DNA from 4 places in the Sodalis praecaptivus genome. Region 3 is predicted to be linked to each of the others. Evidence: riboswitches for the same ligand, from Rfam matches in the RefSeq annotation. Region 3 holds a riboswitch; each other region holds the start of a gene.
What was found. Region 3 has a riboswitch for thiamine pyrophosphate ahead of thiM (hydroxyethylthiazole kinase). Riboswitches for the same ligand answer to the same signal wherever they lie in the genome.
Positions count from the first base shown of each region.

Region 1: linked by a shared signal. The riboswitch ahead of thiC (phosphomethylpyrimidine synthase ThiC) and the one ahead of thiM (hydroxyethylthiazole kinase) in region 3 are both predicted to bind thiamine pyrophosphate.
Region 2: linked by a shared signal. The riboswitch ahead of SANT_RS12105 (TenA family protein) and the one ahead of thiM (hydroxyethylthiazole kinase) in region 3 are both predicted to bind thiamine pyrophosphate.
Region 4: linked by a shared signal. The riboswitch ahead of thiB (thiamine ABC transporter substrate binding subunit) and the one ahead of thiM (hydroxyethylthiazole kinase) in region 3 are both predicted to bind thiamine pyrophosphate.

Region 1 covers NZ_CP006569.1:4,499,604-4,504,415, reverse strand. Annotated here, with positions in the region: gene SANT_RS20010 (HesA/MoeB/ThiF family protein) at 1-82, opposite strand, end outside; gene thiE (thiamine phosphate synthase) at 168-818, opposite strand; gene thiC (phosphomethylpyrimidine synthase ThiC) at 808-2,736, opposite strand; TPP riboswitch at 2,838-2,951, opposite strand; gene SANT_RS19995 (Rsd/AlgQ family anti-sigma factor) at 3,032-3,532, opposite strand; gene nudC (NAD(+) diphosphatase) at 3,640-4,410, shown strand; gene hemE (uroporphyrinogen decarboxylase) at 4,459-4,812, shown strand, end outside.
Region 2 covers NZ_CP006569.1:2,749,569-2,754,380, forward strand. Annotated here, with positions in the region: gene SANT_RS12095 (IclR family transcriptional regulator) at 70-921, shown strand; TPP riboswitch at 1,058-1,159, shown strand; gene SANT_RS12105 (TenA family protein) at 1,627-2,325, shown strand; gene SANT_RS12110 (ABC transporter ATP-binding protein) at 2,322-3,077, shown strand; gene SANT_RS12115 (ABC transporter permease) at 3,074-3,844, shown strand; gene SANT_RS12120 (ABC transporter substrate-binding protein) at 3,870-4,799, shown strand.
Region 3 covers NZ_CP006569.1:1,318,313-1,323,124, reverse strand. Annotated here, with positions in the region: gene SANT_RS05905 (hypothetical protein) at 1-821, shown strand, start outside; gene thiD (bifunctional hydroxymethylpyrimidine kinase/phosphomethylpyrimidine kinase) at 768-1,571, opposite strand; gene thiM (hydroxyethylthiazole kinase) at 1,568-2,356, opposite strand; TPP riboswitch at 2,402-2,502, opposite strand; gene SANT_RS05890 (helix-turn-helix transcriptional regulator) at 2,929-3,654, opposite strand; gene SANT_RS05885 (GNAT family N-acetyltransferase) at 3,928-4,413, shown strand; gene tsuB (thiosulfate utilization sulfurtransferase TsuB/YeeD) at 4,480-4,704, opposite strand; gene tsuA (thiosulfate utilization transporter TsuA/YeeE) at 4,726-4,812, opposite strand, start outside.
Region 4 covers NZ_CP006569.1:3,860,513-3,865,324, reverse strand. Annotated here, with positions in the region: gene thiP (thiamine/thiamine pyrophosphate ABC transporter permease ThiP) at 1-1,538, opposite strand, end outside; gene thiB (thiamine ABC transporter substrate binding subunit) at 1,655-2,632, opposite strand; TPP riboswitch at 2,675-2,790, opposite strand; gene sgrR (HTH-type transcriptional regulator SgrR) at 2,901-4,583, opposite strand.

The DNA.
Region 1 (4,812 bases), 1.5 Mb from region 3:
CCAGCAGCACCGTTGCCGCCTGTAGCCGTTGCTGGCCCTCTACGCCGATATCTTGCAACAACAGCTGGCGGCTGTAGCGCATAAAAGCCTGATCGTCTAACGTCTCTGACGAACGGCCGCCCTTAGCCTCGGGCAAGCGGTCGGCGTCGGCCGTGGTGCGTCGGGGTTCATTGGTCATGGCGACGCTCCCATGCCGCTATTATCGACTGTAAGGCGGAGGTCGCCTGGCGCCAGTCCGGCGCGCGGGTGATGGCGCTGACCACCGCGACGCTGCCCACGCCGCACGCCAATACCGCCTCCACCTGTTCGCGACCGATTCCCCCAATGGCCACGGTGGGGATAGGCGGCAGCTCGGCGACCAGGCGCCGCAGCGTCTCCAGCCCTTGAGGGCGGGACGGCATCACTTTCGTGGCGGTGGGAAAGATGTGACCAAGGGCGATATAGGAGGGCTGCCAGGCCAGCGCACGCGCCAGCTCCGTTTCGTCGTGGGTGGACAGACCCAGCCGCAGGCCGGCGGCGCGTAGGGCGTCGGCGTCGGCGCTAACCATATCCTCCTGACCCAGATGCACACCGTAGGCGCCATAGTGGATAGCCAGCCGCCAGTAATCGTTGATAAACACCCGGGCGTCATAACGGCGGCCCAGCAGGACCGCCGCTTCGACATCCGCCGCCACCTGCGTTTCGCTGCGGTCTTTGATGCGCAATTGTACCGTGGTCACGCCGGCATCCAGCATGCGCACCAGCCAGGCCAGCGAATCCACTACCGGATAGAGGCCGAGACGGTGCGGTACCGGCGCAAAGGGTGCTTTAGTCTTCATCGCTCACCTCGCTATCGGCAGACGGCAGATAGATATCGCCGCCGCGTTCGCGAAACGCCGAAGCCATGCCGGCCATTCCTGCCGCTTTGGCCTGCGCCGCTTGAGCGTCCGCGAAGTCGCGCACCTCGCGGGATATTTTCATCGAACAGAATTTCGGGCCGCACATGGAGCAGAAATGCGCCACTTTACCCGACGCCTGCGGCAGCGTTTCGTCGTGATAGGCGCGGGCGGTGTCGGGATCCAGCGCCAGGTTGAACTGGTCTTCCCAGCGAAACTCGAAACGCGCTTTCGACATCGCGTTATCGCGGATTTGCGCGCCGGGGTGCCCTTTGGCGAGATCGGCGGCGTGGGCGGCGATTTTATAGGTAATCAACCCCTGTTTGACGTCTTCTTTATTGGGTAGCCCGAGATGCTCTTTCGGCGTGACGTAGCAGAGCATCGCGCAACCGTACCAGCCGATAAGCGCGGCGCCGATACCGGATGTGATATGGTCGTAACCGGGCGCGATATCGGTGGTGAGCGGCCCCAAGGTATAGAAAGGCGCTTCATGACAATGCGTCAGCTGTTCGGTCATATTGCGCCGGATCATCTGCATCGGTACATGTCCCGGCCCCTCGATCATGACCTGCACATCGTATTCCCACGCGATGTTGGTCAGCTCGCCCAGCGTATAAAGCTCGGCGAACTGCGCCTCATCGTTGGCGTCTTGAATCGACCCCGGACGTAGCCCGTCGCCCAGCGACAACGCCACGTCATAGGCGGCGCAAATTTGGCATATTTCGCGGAAATGCGCGTAAAGAAAATTTTCCTGATGGTGCGACAGGCACCATTTGGCCATGATGGAGCCGCCGCGCGAAACGATGCCGGTCAGACGTCGCGCGGTCATCGGCACGTAGCGCAGCAGCACGCCCGCGTGCAGGGTGAAATAATCTACACCCTGTTCCGCTTGCTCCAGCAGCGTATCGCGGAAGATAGCCCAAGTGAGGTTCTCCGCCACGCCGTGGACTTTCTCCAGCGCCTGATACAGCGGGACGGTGCCGATAGGCACCGGGCTATTGCGCAAAATCCATTCACGGGTTTCATGAATATAGCGACCGGTGGAGAGATCCATCACCGTATCTGCGCCCCAGCGGGTGGCCCACACCAGCTTTTCCACCTCTTCCTCAATCGAGGAGGTGACCGCCGAGTTGCCGATGTTGGCGTTGACCTTGACCAAAAAGTGGCGGCCGATAATCATCGGCTCCGCTTCGGGGTGATTGATGTTGGCGGGAATGATGGCGCGGCCGGCGGCCACCTCCTGGCGCACGAACTCCGGGCTAATATTTTCCGGCAGCGCCGCGCCGAACGCTTGCCCGGGGTGCTGCTGACGCAGGGTATCGCCGCGGATGCGTTCCCGGCCCATATTTTCCCGCAGCGCGATAAACTCCATTTCCGGCGTAATGATGCCGGCGCGAGCGTAGTGCATTTGGGTAACGCAGCGGCCTGTCAGGGCGCGCCGCGGCGTGGGCGGTGCGGCGAAGCGCAAGTGGGCCAGTCCGGCGTCGGCGCGGCGCGCGCAGCTGTAGCCGGAGCTGAGCGTCGTCACCGGTTCGCTGTCCTGGCGCGCCGCGATCCATTGCGCGCGCAGCGGCGCCAGCCCGACGCGAACGTCAATGGGTACCGTCGGATCGCCGTAGGGACCGGCGGTATCGTAGACCGGCACCGGCTCGTTATCCTCATACTGCGCCTCAGCGCCGTGGCCGCCGATGAGGGTGGGGCTGAGCTGGATTTCGCGCATCGGCACGCGAACTGACGGGTGCTGTCCTTGCAAATAGATGCGGCGGGAGCGGGGGAAATCGGTGCCTTTAAGGGTATCAATAAACGCCTGCGCCTGCGCGCGGCTGGTGCGGCGTGAAACGGGAGGAGCAGATGATGACATAGCAAGTTCCTCAATAAAATTACCGGGAGTTGCTTGTCAGGAGCGTTGCGGGGAGTAATGAATGGCGCCGCGGCCGTGATGAGGGGCAATGACGCCAGACAGAATGAATTACTCTTGTTCCCTTCGCAGGTTTTAACCTGATCAGGTTCCGCGGATCCCGAATGAACGGTCTCAGCCCGGCGTAACATACGCGCTGGGCACTCCGACAAGATGATGGTCCGCCAGGCGGACCGCTACAGACTACAATTTCTTGGCACTAAATGGCAACGTCGGCGCTGACCGTTACCGGGGAGATTCAGGCCGGGCGGGCCATATCGGCGCTATTGGCGGCAGGGAGGGCCGATGCGGCCTGCACACTGTACTCCAGCGCCTGCTGAATCAGTTTATCCTCAAGGATGAAACGGTTCGCCAACGCTTCACCCACGCCCGACAACGCTTCCTGAAACGCCAGATAGTTGTCGTGGTCGATAGCGCTTTCAAGGTGACTGTCGTAAAGCGCCATGATCTGCTGCGTGTTTTCCTGTAGAGCGCTGTAAATCAGTGCGGACGTCGTTTCCCCTTCCGGCACGATACGATCGTAAACGTGGAAATGACCGGCGGAGAGATAATCCACCAACTGATGGCAAAAGGCGTCCAGCGCTTCTTCGTCCAGGGGAGTATGCTTTTCTTTGTTGGGCTTTAAGCCGATCAAATGGTAGTACGCCACCAAAAGTCCCTTGCGGGCCTGTAACCACTGATCAATAAATTCATTATTGCCAGCAACGCATTTCGCCAGATTTTCCAACTGGTTTAGCATGATTGACTCCGAAGTGATAAAAATAACGCTGCGTGACGGATAAATAAAAGCGAGTAAAACGTTAAGGTTTTCTAGCTTGCCAGTGAATAAGAGGTAGTGCAACTAAAATGGAACACGAACTTAGCGGGTATGAACGGGGCTGGTGGGTGGTCAGCCAAGAGGCCAAACTCTGGCTGCCGCAGGGGGAACTGCCTTTCGGCAGCGCGGCGGATGCGGGACTGACCGGCATGCTGGCGCTGCCCATCGGCGAATGGGCGGGGGATCCGGTCTGGCTGGTGCGCCAAACGATGCCGCGGGACATGGGATCGGTGCGGCAAATGCTGGATGCCGAGCCGGGCCTGTTCCAACTGGCCGGGCGGGGCGTGCAGCTTGCGGAGTTCTTCCGTTCGCATCGTCATTGCGGTTATTGCGGCCACCGGATGCGCTTGAGCAAAACGGAATGGGCCTGCCTATGCGATCACTGCCACGAACGTTATTACCCGCAAATCGCCCCCTGCATTATCGTGGCCATCCGCCGCGATGACCAGATTTTGCTGGCGCGCCACAGCCGCCATCGCGGAGACATTTATACCGTGCTGGCCGGCTTTGTTGAAGTGGGCGAAACGCTGGAGCAATGCGTCGCGCGTGAAGTGATGGAGGAAACGCAGGTGCAGGTGAAAAATGTGCGTTACGTGACCTCCCAGCCCTGGCCGTTTCCCCATTCGCTGATGATGGCGTTTATGGCCGATTATGACCGGGGCGACATCCAGCATGATCCGCGCGAGCTTCTCGACGCCGGCTGGTATCGTTACGACGCGCTACCGCTGCTGCCGCCGCCCGGGACCGTGGCGCGCCGGTTGATTGAAGATACCGTTGCCCTTTGTCGCGCGCATCGGTAAAACCCGGCGCCCATGCTACAATTCACCCATAACAGCAAGGATACCCGAATGAGTGAATTGAAAAACGACCGCTATTTGCGCGCCCTGCTGCGCCAGCCGGTCGACGTCACGCCGGTCTGGATGATGCGCCAGGCCGGCCGTTATTTGCCGGAATACAAAGTCACGCGCGCCGAGGCTGGCGATTTCATGTCGCTGTGCCGCAATGCCGATCTGGCCTGTGAGGTGACGCTGCAACCGCTGCGCCGCTACCCGCTCGACGCCGCCATCCTGTTTTCCGATATTCTCACCGTCCCGGACGCCATGGGACTGGGCCTGTGGTTTGAACAGGGCGAAGGGCCGCGCTTTGCGCGTCCCATACAAAGCCGACGCGACGTGGAACACCTGCCGATCCCCGATCCCGAG
Region 2 (4,812 bases), 1.4 Mb from region 3:
CGTCGGCGTCAAGGTTAAGGGCGGCCTGAGGCCGTCCGGATTGTCTGACGGGTCATTGATGGGGTGGGTATGAACAACAGCGCCAATAGTGAAACAACCAATCAGGCGTCAATCAAAAGCCTGACCAAGGTGCTGCAAATATTGGAATGCTTCTCTCAGCGGGATGCGAACCTGACGCCGGCCGAAATCGCCGGACGCACCGGGCTGCCGCGCGCCACCACCCATCGTCTGGTCTCCTCTCTGCGCGACATCGGCCTGTTGGAGCAAAACGGTAAACGCGACACCTATAAGCTGGGCATGAAATTATTCCAGTTGGGCAGTCTGGTGCTGCATAATCTCGACCTTGATAGCCACGCGCGGCCGTACGCCACCCAGTTGCAGTTGATTACCGGTGAAAACACCCATCTATGCATATTTGACGGCGCACAAATGGCCTATGTTGAGCGCCAGGCGATGAACAGCAGCGGCAACACCATGATAACCCGTATCGAAGCGGCGCTGGTGCATTGCACCAGCGTGGGCAAAGCGTTCCTTGCCTGGCAACCCCCTACGCTTATCAATAAAATCATCAGCGACACGCTGATTGAGCGCACGCCGCACACCTTGACCGACGGCGATGCCCTGCTTGCAGAGCTGCGGCTTACCCGCGAGCGGGGCTATGCTTTTGATCTGCAAGAAAATGAGCTGAACGTTCACTGCGTCGGCGCCCCCGTGCGCGGCGCCAATGGCCAGGTATTCGCCGCGGTCAGCGTCTCCGGGCCTGCGGATCGCCTTCCTCTGCCTCGACTGGAGGGGCTGGCCGGCCTGGTAATGGAAACCGCCCATAAAATCTCACTGGAACTCGGCTGGACGCCGGGCAGGCTCCAGAGCGCACCGTCCGCCACTGCGCCGCTTGACGCGCTGTCATCGCGTCCTGACTAATATGCCTCTCTTGTTCTGCCCTTTGCCGCGACCGACGGACCACGGGTAGGCCTCCGCGGCCCGCGCGCGTCGTGGTCCGCGCAGCCGTCCGATGCGCCGGTAAGGATTGAAATAAAAAAACGAATCCCGTATAACTAGCGTATCCGAGGGGTGTCCTGTCTGGACTGAGATGGCTGTCGCCGAACCCTTTGAACCTGATCTGGGTCATGCCAGCGAAGGGACGGTCGGCAATAGCCTGTTGCCTATTTACCTTAGCGTACCCGGATCTCCGCACCCTGATTGGAGGTCCCATGCATTTTCCCCCTGTCCGTGACATCGTCCGCCGTTATTCGCTCTGGCTGCCGCTGGCCGACACAGCCCGTCGTTCATCGCCCCGATTAGCGCAGGCCGTCATCGTCCGTCGTTCGCCGCCCTGGCTGCCGCTGGCCGACTCAGCCCGTCGTTCATCGCCCCGATCAGCGCAGGCCGTCATCGTCCGTCGTTCGCCGCCCTGGCTGCCGCTGGCCCTTGCGGGAAAACCGCACGGCGTTCTGGCGCCGCGCCGGCCTGGCACCAACGCCGCTGTCGCTTTGCGCGCATGCTCGCTCTCCGCCTCCCGGCACGCCATGACGTGCCCTGCCTACTCCTTCTGTCCTAAGGTCTCCTGCAAGGGTGCGCCTATCGCCCTGCCGGGCCGCGGCTGTCTTTCATAAAGGAATGCTCGCCATGAATCGAACCGCTTTCGAGCACGGTCTGTACGGACGCTTAAAACAAGAAGCAGGCCATCACTGGCAGGCTTATATTCATCACGATTTTGTCCGCCAACTGGCGGCGGGTACGCTGCCGGACGGCGCTTTTCGCCGCTATCTGGTGCAAGACTATCTCTTTCTTATTCATTTCGCCCGGGCTTACGCCCTGTTGGCCTACAAATTGCGTACGCTGCCGGAGATCCGCGCCGCGGTAGTTTCCCTGGAGGCTATCGTGAAAGAATTGCCGATGCATGTGGCCTATTGCGCGCAATGGGGGCTGCGCGAGGAGGAGATGGCTAAAGAGCCCGAAGCCAGCGAGACATTGACCTATACCCGCTATGTGCTGGATATCGGCCAGTCCGGCGATGTCCTTGACTTGCTGGTCGCGTTGATTCCCTGCGTCGCGGGCTATGCCGAAATCGGCCAGCGCCTACGGGATGATCCGGCCACGGTTCTGGCGGGCAATCCCTATGCTGAATGGATCCAGAATTACTCTGACGGCGACTATCTGAGCGGCGCGCGGGCCGCCATCGATCAATTAGAGCGCGTAGGCCTGGCGCGCGGCGCCGAACAGCGTTTTGACGCGCTGTCCGCCATTTTCACCACCGCCACCCGGCTGGAAAGCGCTTTCTGGCAAATGGGGTTGACGCCCCACCCCACGGTAATAGCCGTATGATCGCTGCCGCGACGCCCGCGCCCCCCGCGGCAATCGGGATTGTGGTGCGTGACCTGACGCTGCGCCTGAATAATCGGGTCCTGTTCGACAAACTGAATTTTACCCTCGACGGCGGCCAATGCGCTGCGGTGCTGGGCGCGAGCGGCGTGGGTAAAACCAGCCTGCTGAAGATCATCGCCGGTCTGACGCCGGCGGACGCCGGTACCGTCAGCGGCAGCGATGGCCTGCCCCTCGCCGGTCGGATTGCCTATATGGGGCAAAAAGACCTGCTCTATCCGTGGTTGACGGTGAAACAAAATATTACCCTCGGCGCGCGTTTGCGCAGAGAGAAAGCCGAGAGCGACTGGGCCGACTACTTACTGGCCGAGGTCGGCCTGGACGGCGTCGGCGCGTGCCTGCCCGCCGCGCTTTCCGGCGGTATGCGGCAGCGCGCCGCCCTGGCCCGAACGCTCTACGAACGTCAGCCCGTGGTACTGATGGACGAGCCGTTCTCTGCCCTCGACACCCTGACCCGCGCCAAGATCCAGGCGCTGTCGGCACGGTTGCTTAGCGCGCATACCGTGATGCTTATCACCCACGATCCCCTCGAGGCGTGCCGCCTGAGCCATCGGTTGTGGGTCCTCGCCGGGCAACCCGCGCGGTTTCTCACCGGCCTGGACCTTGCCGGCGAGCCGCCGCGGGCGCCGGATGATCCCGCCGTGCAGCAAAGCCAGGGCGCGCTGTTGCGCCAACTACTGGGGAGCGCGGAATGATAGCGGCGATGGATGTGCCGGGCGCGCGCTGGCGGCAAGGCCTGACGGTGACCGCCGGTCTGCTGTTGCTATGGTGGCTGATTACCCTGACGGGCATCCCCGCCTTCCTCCTACCCTCGCCGACGGCCGTGGCCACTGCGCTGTGGCGCGGCCGCCTTCTACTGGCGCATCACGGTGCTATCACCGCGCTGGAAATGATGGGCGGTCTACTGATCGGGGTGGTTTTGGGCGGGCTGCTGGCGCTGGGGATGGTTTATTTCCCCCGATTGCAGCGTTGGTTAATGCCGGTGGTGCTCACCAGCCAGGCGATACCGGTTTTCGCGCTGGCGCCGCTGCTGGTGCTGTGGTTCGGCTACGGCATGAGCGCCAAAGTGGCGATGGCGGTGCTTATCATCTTTTTCCCGGTCGTGTCGGCCTTTTTCGACGGGCTGCGCCGGGTAGATAACGACTATCTGGATTTGGCGCGCACCCTGCGCGCGTCGTCCTATGCGCAACTGCGCCATGTCAGATTGATGGCCGCGCTGCCGGCATTCGGTTCCGGGTTGCGCATGGCGGCCGCCGTCGCCCCTATCGGCGCCATTATCGGTGAGTGGGTCGGCTCGGCCGAAGGACTGGGGTATGTGATGCTTAACGCCAATGCGCGCATGCAGGCCGATATGTGTTTCGCCGCCCTGCTGATTCTGGTGGTAATGACGCTGTTGTTATGGACGGTAGTGGATGCGCTGATTCGGCGCCTTATTTTCTGGACGCCGGAAAACGGCGCCTGATGCGTTTTTTTAATGGGTAACGACAATGATAAAACAGAGTATTGCCGCTCTTCTCCTGGCCGCCGCCGGCTACGCCGGCGCCGCGGATAAAATTACGCTGGTGCTGGATTGGCATATCAACCCCGATCACGCACCGATTATCGTGGCTCAGCAGATAGGCGCCTTCCGGGCGGCGGATTTGGACGTTACGCTGGTGCCGCCGTCGGACCCGTCACTGCCGCCGCGGCTGGTGGCCGCCAAGCAAGCGGATCTGGCCATTACCTATCAGCCGCAGCTGCATTTTTTTGCCGATCAGGGGCTGCCGTTGGTGCGCGTCGGGACGCTTATCGACACCCCGCTTAATACGGTGATGACGCTGGATAAAAACATCCATACCCTGGCCGATTTGAAAGGCAAAAAAATCGGTTTTTCCGTCAGCGGTCTGGAGGAGGCAACGCTCGATACCATGTTGCGCCATGATCACTTGACCCTGCAAGATACCCAGATGGTCAACGTCAACTTTCAGCTGACCAGCGCGCTGATGGCGGGCCAGGTGGATGCGGTTATCGGCGGTTATCGCAATATCGAAGCGTTGGAACTCCAGCAGCAGGGCAAACAACCGGTAGTGTTTGACGTGGAAGACTACGGCGTGCCGGCGTATGACGAATTGATCATCGTCGCCAATAAAGCGGCATTGGCGGAACCCAAGATCAAGCGCTTTTTGGCGGCCCTGCAGCAGGGCACCGACTATTTGCTGGCACACCCTGATGAAAGCTGGCGGACGTTCGCCCGCGCCTATCCTGATCTGGATACGGCGCTCTACCGGCGCGCCTGGCAGGCCACGCTACCGCTGTTCGCCAAAGATCCGGCGCGGCTGGACGTACCGCGCTACCAGGCGTATCAGCAATTCCTCGTTGACAATCATCTGATTACCCACCCCCGCCCGGTCTCGACCTATGCCGTGGAGCTGCGTTAAGCGCCGAGCCGGC
Region 3 (4,812 bases):
ATTTGCGTATCCATTCCAGCGAACGAGAACACTATGTGACCGGATGGATGGGCGCCCATAGCGTCGTCATCATTCATCACTATCAGGACAAACGTGGCACCGCGAGTGGCCTGGTGCTGACCAAAGAGGGCGAATTACGGCTGAGCGTGCAGTCCATTACTTTCCGCATCCCCAAATTTTTACTGTGGATGTCGCTGCGCCGCAGGCCTCGTACCATGGCCCTGATTACCTATGGCCAACTGGGCGAGCGGCAAAGCCCGCTGGTGCAATATTCCCAGTTGACGGATAAAGCGTTAAAACAGCGGCTGGAGCAGGAATGGCAGGCGCTCAACGACTACGTCGGAATGGCGTGTTACCAGTTGGAAAATGATCAACCGCTCTGGCGGACCCTCATGGACAGCCTCAGCGCCGATGCCCTCGCTCAGTGGGTCGACTCCTCCCGTTTCGACGACAAGCGCCTACAGCAGGATGGAGACTTCACCGGTTTTTGGGCAGGCAATGTCTTTATCAGCCGTCGACAGGGCGCGGTGCCGGCGCTGCAACTGCTTTGGCGCGATGCGCAAAACCAGATCCAGCCGGGCTATATTTATACCCTGGCCGCCAGTACCGCTCAGGCGGAAGCAAACGCGCAGGCACAATCGCGTCCCGCCTTGCTGATCCGGCCGCAGCGCGCCGAGACCAGTTTCATGCTTAACGCGTTCGATGCGCGGCATTTGCAGCTGGCGCATGACCTGCTCACCTACGCCGCCGGCATTCTTGAAGGGGTATCACCACCACTCATGGAAATGATGGACCGGTCCGATACCCTGCCCCACGCGTAAATCATCGGCATGCAGCAGCGCCTGCTGCAGCCACGCTTTGGCCGCCCGCAGGGTTTGCGGCCAATCATCATAACGCGGGCGCAGCGCGGCCAGCGCGGCTGACAGCGTGCAGCCGGTGCCGTGGGTGTGGCGTGTGGCGACCCGCGCGCTGTCGAAGCGCAGCTCATACTCCGGGCTTATCAGCCAGTCCGGGCTCGCGCCGCCGGCCAAATGGCCGCCTTTCATCACCACCGCCTGACACCCCAACGCCAGAAGCGCGCGGCCCTGCTGACGCATTTGATGCTCATCCACCGCCGGCGCACAGCCGAGCAGGACCGCCGCCTCGGGCAGATTGGGGGTAATAATTGACGCTAACGGCAACAAAATATCCCGCAGGCTGGTGACCGCGTCCTCATCCAACAGCGCATCGCCGCTTTTCGCAACCATGACCGTATCGAGTACCAGCCAGGGAATGGGGTATTTTTGCAGCTTGGCCGCCACCGCGCGGATAACCGATGCTTGTCCGAGCATACCGATTTTGGCGCTATCGATACGCACGTCGCTCAGCACCGACTCCATCTGCTCCGCCACAAACGCCGCATCAATGGGATAGACCGACTGTACGCCGCGCGTGTTTTGCGCCACCAGCGAGGTCACAACCGTAGTGCCATAGGCGCCGAGCGCGGAAAAGGTTTTCAAATCGGCCTGGATACCGGCCCCGCCGCTGGGATCGGTGCCGGCGATGGACAGCGCATAGTAAATTCGACTCATTGCACATCCTCCGCGCACAGACGATACAACTCATCGAGCATGCCGCTGGAAAAGCTGCCAGGCCCCGCTGCCCAGGCGGCGGTCAGACGGCCGGCACGGGCCATCAGCCGGCAGGCGCCGGCGACATTGTCCAGCCGCTCGCCCGGCAAGGCCGTGCAGGCGGCCACCACCGCCGACAATGCGCAACCGGTACCGGTCACGCGCGTCATTAACGGATGGCCGTCATCGACCTGCCAGACGCGAATACCGTCGGTAATCACGTCTACCGCGCCGGTTACCGCTACCACCGCGCCGCAATCCTTGGCCAGCGCCCGTGCGGCGGGCAGCGCTTGCAGGGAATCATCGCCGCTGTCAACGCCGCGGCCGGCAGGGGCAATGCCGGCCAGCGCTAAAATTTCCGAGGCGTTACCGCGCACCGCCGCCGGTTGCAGGGTCAATAGATGCCGGGCGAAATGACTGCGGTAATCCAGCGCGCCGACGCCGACGGGATCCAGAACCCAAGGCGTACCCGCCGTCCTGGCGGCGGCGATCGCCGCTAGCATGGCCGCGGCGCGCTGCTGGCATAGCGTGCCGATATTAATCAATAAGGCATCTGCGATGGCGCTGAATTGCGCGGCCTCTTCCGGCTCCACCACCATAGCGGGGGAAGCGCCCAAAGCCAGCAGCGTGTTGGCGGTGATGGTTTGCACCACGTCATTGGTGAGGCAGTGCACCAGCGGCGCCTGCTGGCGCAGTTGCAGCAGGGTCTGGGCGGCAATTGCGCCCGGTAATTCGGAGGGTTGCATGGTTCTCATTCTCCCACCGGCGATCAAGAAGGCGGTTCCGCGGGTGAATGGATACCGTGACTTCCCTACGCTGGTATGATCCAGTTCAGGTAATACGGGTATTTCTCAGCCTTAACCTGGCGGTCGAGGCACCCCGAGTCATTGATAAAACAGCATTTTTAGGGATAAACGGCGATATCTTCCTTCGGGCATGATAGCCCAATGGCCCGGCGGAATACAATCCATTTACGCTCTAGCGTCTGACAAACGCGTCAACCAACGGAACCACCGCGCTTTCGGTCCCGATCACGCGTTTCACCGTTGCCGCGTGCCCGACAGCGATGCCCCGGGCCAGCACGGCGCGTTAATTTACCTCTTTATTTTCCAGGTTTACCCGACGGGGGGTTATTAGCTCGAGTCTTTTAATGACGTCCAAGCGCTGGGAGAACAAAGACACAAATGGTGTGGGAACTAAAGGAATGGAATCGACATCCTCCACCGCAAAGTAGGTTATACAGATTAAATAAAAAAAATGGATTAATTAGTAGGGTCTCAATGGTATCGTTGAATTGAGAAGGAAATCTTCTAGACGACTAACTTAACAGTTTCAGTTCCATTGCGCGCGTGATAGCGTGTTTTGCGTTCGCCACACCGAGTTTATTGATAATATTGCGAATATGAAATTTAACGGTCCCCTCGCGGATAGACAGGATAGTGGAGATTTCATTATAGGTTTTACCCACGCTTGCCCAGAACAACACCTCTTTTTCTCGCGGCGATAGCCGGCAGGGTTCTGGTTCAGTCCCCTGGGTCACCTGTTCCTTACGTGCGTCGAAAAAGCGGATGACTTTTTCATGGGTGGTGATGAGCAACATCTGAAATTTATCTTTTTCACGCTCTATGACATCATAAAAATCAGCACCTTGCTTCATCTGAATTATTGTTAGCGTCGCCAGATTGTTGTCAGGATCATGCAGCGTGAAGGTATAACCATTGTCAAGGGCGTAATCGCTAGACATCTTATAAAAGTTTTGGTCCGGCAGATTGGGATTATTTTGCCAGCTAAAAGGCGTAAATTTACGGCAGGCGATCAGCATTACCGGGTCAATTTTTTGAAAACCATAATTACGATATTGATTCAGCCAGCCCGCCGGGTAATCGGATATCATATAGGCAGGGTGTCCTTCGTCCTTATTCATCATGAAGTAGGCGAAAGTGAAAACATCGGAATCGTTAAATATATGTGAAAGATAAAGTTTAATATTTTTCTTCATCTGGTTGTTGAATAGCATATAATCCTTATCGCTTGGGTCACCCATTATCTCTACCTGTTATATTTATTTGAATGAACGGAATAATCGCACCGATGATGGAAATCCGGCGCTGCAGTTATTTTACTTTATGATTATTGGATAGTATAAGAAGCCCACAATGGAAGCAACCACTAACAGAGGTGTTTATAATTATCCGTCACAGTATCGGGCCGCACAAATCAATCCGTTGCGGTTGCTTTGATTAGCCTGAACATTAAATAACATGTACTATAATTAACTCTCACACATCTTTGGGTTCCCCGGCCAGCAGGACATGCAATGAACAGCAACAGCGGCGACATTACCGTCAGAAATTATCAGGAAGCGGACCGCCCCTTTTTGCGCACGCTGTTTCTCGCCTCACGCAAAGCAAACTGGCTGTGGCTGGACGACCGCCACTGGCAGTTGGAGGATTTTGACGCGGTCACGCTTGGGGAAAAGATCCTGGTGGCGGAAATCGACCAGGCTATCGCCGGCTTTGCTTCGCTCTCGGTGCAAGACCGTTTTTTGCATAACCTGTTCATTGCTCCCCAGTGGCAGCGGCAAAAGGTGGGGACCGCCCTGCTGGACGCCTGCTATCCCTTATGCCGGGGCACGATGGCGCTGAAGTGCCTCATGCTCAATCAACGCGCGCTGCGTTTCTATCTGCATAACGGCTGGCGCGTCATTACTACCGGTTTGGCGGAGAACGGCGAATACTATCTGATGCACCACCGCCAGCCGCCGGCTTCATCGCGTCGAAACGCCGCATCCACGCGCCCTTGATGGCGGCCAGTGCCGCCATCAAGGGCTTTGGCGATGCGCCGTCTGCGCTATTCCCCGGGTGCCGCCTCAGGCTTTTTTAAGCGTGATGCTCCACTGTGCGGCTCCCACCTGCTGGTAATCGGTAACGAGATGCCCCTGTTCCGCCGCCCATTGGGGCAGACTTTCCGTCGCCTGCGTGCAGTCGAAGTCAATAACCAACTCGTCGCCGGCCTGTAACGCCGCCATCGCGGACTGCGCTTCGATAAGCGGGAAAGGACACACCTGGCTGATAACATCAAGTTTCTTAATCATTACGTTTCCTTATTACCTGTATTAGGCTGATGCCGCGCGCAACGCCGCCCGGCGCCGCGGGCGTACGAACAGATACCATGACGCCGTCCAGACGCCCAAAATCATAAA
Region 4 (4,812 bases), 2.2 Mb from region 3:
AATAGCAGCGCAGTCACCGCACCATCCTGGCTGCGATAGGCGCCTATCTGCTGATAGAGATAAAGCGGCAAGGTACGGAAATCCTCGCTGCCGAACAGGGCAATCACGCCAAAATCCCCCAGGGATAAGATGCTGGCGAAGGCCAGCGCCCGCCCTGCCGGCTGGCGCAGCGCGCGCCACTCCACCAGGCGTAACCGGTTAAGGCCGCGGAGATCGAGCGCCAGACACAGTTGACGGTAGCGGTCGGCCACGTCCTGCATGGGACTTTCCAATACCTTCAGCGCATAAGGAATGGCCATCAGCGCATTCGCCAGGATAACCACCGGCGCGGGCGACGCGGGCAGTCCGCCGCTGTCCATTGCCAGCAGAAAAAAACCCGTCGCCAGCACGATGCCGGGCATCGCCAGGATCACCATGCCGCTCAAATCCAAGAGCTGGGCGCCCAGGCGGCGCTGGCGCAGACGCAACTCGCGGCTGCTCCAAAGCAGCATAGCGGTGAGCAGCAGACACAGCAGGCCGGCGCACAGGGCAATAGACAGCGAGGTGAACACCGCCCGCCATAGCGCGGTTTGCGTTAACACCGTCAGCAGGCTGCCGCTTAGGCCGCCAATGACCACCGCCAGCAGCGGCGGCACCAGAAACAGCAGCGCAGCCAGAATAATCAGGCCGTCGCACAGGATCCCGCCCGGCGCCGTTTGGCGTTCGCGCCAGCGAGCGTGCTGGCTATGGCCTACCGGCAGCGCCCCGGCCAGGCGCTGGCTCAGCATCACCAGCCCAAGGCAGCAGACCATTTGTATGAGCGCCAGCAGGGCGGCGCGGCCGACATCGAAGTCATAGCTGAGGGCCTGATAAATTGCCAACTCGATCGTCGTCGCCCGCGGGCCGCCGCCCAGCGCCAGCACGGTGGCGAAACTGGCGAAACACAACATGAAAATCAGCGCGGCCGCCGGCAAAAGCTGACGGCGTAAGTAGGGCCATTCGACCAGGCGGAAAAACGGCCCGGCGGACATACCCAACTGGGCCGCCAGTTGCCGCTGCTCCACGGGAATGCTCTCGAGCGCCTGCAACAGTAATCGCGTCGCCAGCGGCAGGTTGAAAAAGACGTGCGCCAGCAGGATACCGCTTAGGCCATAGGGGGAAAACCCATATTCCACGTGCAGCAAGCGGCACAGCTGCGCCAGCCAGCCCTGCTGGCCAAACACGCTCATAATGCCAAAGACGCCCACGAGCACCGGCAGCACCAGCGTCATACCGCAAAAACGCAGCAGCAGCGCGCGGCCGGGAAACCGCCGGCGGTAGAGGGCCCGGGCCAGCGCTACGGCCGGCAAAGTGGAGCACAGCGCCGATAACAGCGCCTGGATAAAGGTAAAGGACACCACATGCCACAGATAGCTGTCGGCCAGCAGCGGGCGCCAGGGATGCGCGGGCGCGTGGCGCCACAGCGCGCCGAAGGCGGCAATGGCGATAATGGCAATGACCGACGCCGCCGCGACGCCGGGCCATAACCAGCCGGGAAAGCCGGCGCTGCGGCCCGTCATCGGCACGGCAAGGGCGGTGGCGGGGCGCTCGCCGATGGGGCCGCCCCGGATTCGCCGCGCCGAACGTCCTCGCGCCCACGGCGCATGCGCGCCGCTGCGACGGCGGGCGGCGGACATTAGCGGCTGACGGCCTGCTGCCAGGCGCTGACCCAGCCGGCGCGCTCGGCGGCTACCTGTTGCGGGGTGAAACTCAATGTCCGCTGCGCGGGGGCAGCGAAGCCGGCCGGCAGCGGGGTAGGGGTCACCGGATACATCCAGTTGCCGGTGGGAATGGCCTGCTGGAACGCCGGCGTGAGGATGAATTGCATAAAGCGATGGGCGAGTGCCGGCTGTTTGCTGGCCGCGAGTTGCCCGGCCACTTCCACCTGCTGGTAGTGCCCTTCGCTGAAGTCCGCCGCCGCGTACTGATTTTTCTTCTCTTCGATAATATGGTACGCCGGCGAGGTGGTGTAGCTAAGCACCATGTCCGCTTCCCCTTTCAGGAACAGGCCATAGGCTTCGCTCCAGCCTTTGGTCACGGTAACGGTTTTCGCGGCCAGTTTTTCCCAGGCCGCCCGCGCGCCGTCGCCATAGACTTTCTGCACCCACAGCAGCAGCCCCAGCCCAGGGGTGCTGGTGCGCGGATCTTCATAGATGATTTTTAATGATGCGGGGCCGTCCACCAGCTCATGCAGGCTGCGGGGCGGGTTTTTAAGTTTGGTCTGGTCATAGACAAATGCGAAATAACCGTAGTCGTAGGGAAGGAAAGTGTCGTCATGCCAGCCGCCGGGCAGCGTAAGCGCGTCGGTAGCGACTCGGTGGGGGGCGAATAGGCCGGTATCGTGCGCCGCCTGCAGCAGGTTGTTATCCAGGCCCAGCACGATGTCAGCACGGCTATTGTTGCCTTCCAGGCGTAAGCGGTTCAGCAGCGCCACCCCGTCTTCCAGCGCGACGAATTTCAGCTCGCAGCCGCACTCTTTTTCAAACGCCGTTTTTATCGCCGGCCCCGGGCCCCATTCGGAAGAGAACGAGTCATAGGTGTACACCGTCAGGGTCGGTTTGGCCCACGCCGGCGCGGCGGCGGCCAGTAACAGACAGAACAACCATTTTTTCAACACTTTGCACTCCTGAGATAAGGGTGGCAAAGGTCTTTGAGGCAGAAGCGCACTCTCAAATCCCTTCGCCGGTATTAACCGGATCAGGTTCGACGGGTCTTCTCTCAGCTGACCCCGGCCGCGGCGGGCGGCGGGAGTGGGCACCCCGTTGAGAACGGCATTGATTGTAAACGCTTACGAGTCGGGTTAACAGTAAATCCCGCCATTGGCGCCGGAAATACGGAAAACAAGGGAAACGATAACCAGGGTGCCGGTAACCTGCGCGTAGCTAGGGTGCCGGCGGCGCGAACCAGGCCGATTTGAAATCGAACCAGCCCAGGGTGTTCATCCGGATCCCGCGCATGCTACGGCTGCCCTGCAGGCTGAGCCAGTTGTGGTACAGCGGATGAAACCCATGTTCGTCAACCAGCGACCGGCACCACTCCGCCATCGGCAGTTGACGATGGCGCCAACGTTCGGCCGCGTCGTGAAGCGTCGGCGGCAGGCAACGATGCACTAGCGGTATTTCATACAGGGTGGCAAACAGCGAAAACGCCAGCGGCAGCGAGAAATTGGCGCTGCCTAGCCAAATATCCGCGGTGGCGTCGCCGCGGTACCATTGGTCATATTCCACCGCGTTGATGTCCAACTGGATGGACTGCGCCGCCAATAGCGCGCTCAGCGCGGCGGCAAGCACGTCGAATTCCGAATGGTTGCGGTATAGAGTGAGGGTCAGTCGGGTCAGTTCTGGTGGTTTAGCCGCCGGCGGTTCATGGCGGCGGTGGTGCCAGCGCGGCAACAGTCCGTAGGCCGGCGACCAGAAATGTTGGCTTGCGGGCGGGGTATAGGGCAGCAGCGCCAGCGGGTTGAGGTAGTCGCAGAGCCAGCGGCGTATTTCCGGGCGTTGCATCAGCGGCGAGCGCTGGTCGTAAAGTAAAAAGTAGCACCCCTCTTCCTGACGTATCTCCGCGGCGGCGTCGCTGCTGCCGTCTTCCCCCGGCGGCATAGCCACGTTTTGCAGCTGAACGCCGCTATAGCTAAGCTCATGGGACAGCTCCGGCAGCACCCAGATATTGACCTCATCAATCAGCGCCCGGTAGCCGAAGTAATCGTCGAACGCGCGGATGGTCAGCTGGCTCGGGTGGTTGCGCACCACGCTATAGGGGCCGGTGCCAACGGGCCGGCGGGCGAAATCCGGCAGAGTACGCCATTCGGCGGGCAGGATCATCGCCGATACGCTCGCCAGCAGCCAGGGCAGCCAATCGTCGCGCCCGGCGAGTTTAATATCCAGCGTATGGGGCGCGGGGGAGTGCAAAGACAGGATCGAGGCAAATAGCGGGTTGCCGGTCAGGCGCGACAGCGACTGGATGACATCGTCGACGGTCATCTCCCGGCCGTGGTGAAAACGCACCGCTGGACGCAGATAAAAACGCCAATGATCGGGGGCCAGCGCCTGCCAGTGATGGGCCAGATCCGCCTCGAGTTCCCCATTTTCCTCATTTATACGCGTCAGGCCGCTGAAGATCTGCCGGACAATATGATTGTCCGAGCGCCGCAGCGGCGTACCGGGTAACAGATTGCTCAGCGGACGGTAGTAAAGCACCCGCAGGATATGTTTCCCTTGACGGAAACCGCGGCCCAGGTGGGAAAGCAGCATGCTTCTGAGGCTCTCGCGATCCCCCACCAACTGCACCAACTGATCAATGCGATCTTGCTCGAGGAGTTCGCTGGCGCGCTGCTGCTGGAGCCCGAGACCGGTATAATGAAAGTCCAGCCGCGAGCGTTTACTGCGCCCGGGCTGGGAATGCCAACTGAGCCAGCCCATGTGCTGCATGCTTTTCAGTAGCGATCGGACGTGGCGGCGCGAGCAGTTGAGCTGTAACGCCAGTTCGCTGAGCGTGGTATCGCGGGATTCGCCCTGGCAGCTTTGCCACAGGCGTATAAATTGCTGCTGTAAACGCGGTGAGGCCATAAAAGGGGAACCCTCTCTGAAAAGTCATCTATTTTTCTTTCCGTATATTACGCCGATACTCACTAAGCCGAAAGCGCGGCAGGATGCACCTCCGCTGCGCCACGGCAGAGCGGCTATACCTCCTCAACGCTTGGCCGGTGGGCCAGCCAGCCGCAATGCCGCGGTGCAAACGATGCAATGGACAAGCGCCTAGACACCCTAACTCTTGAATCAGGTGATGATCACCGGC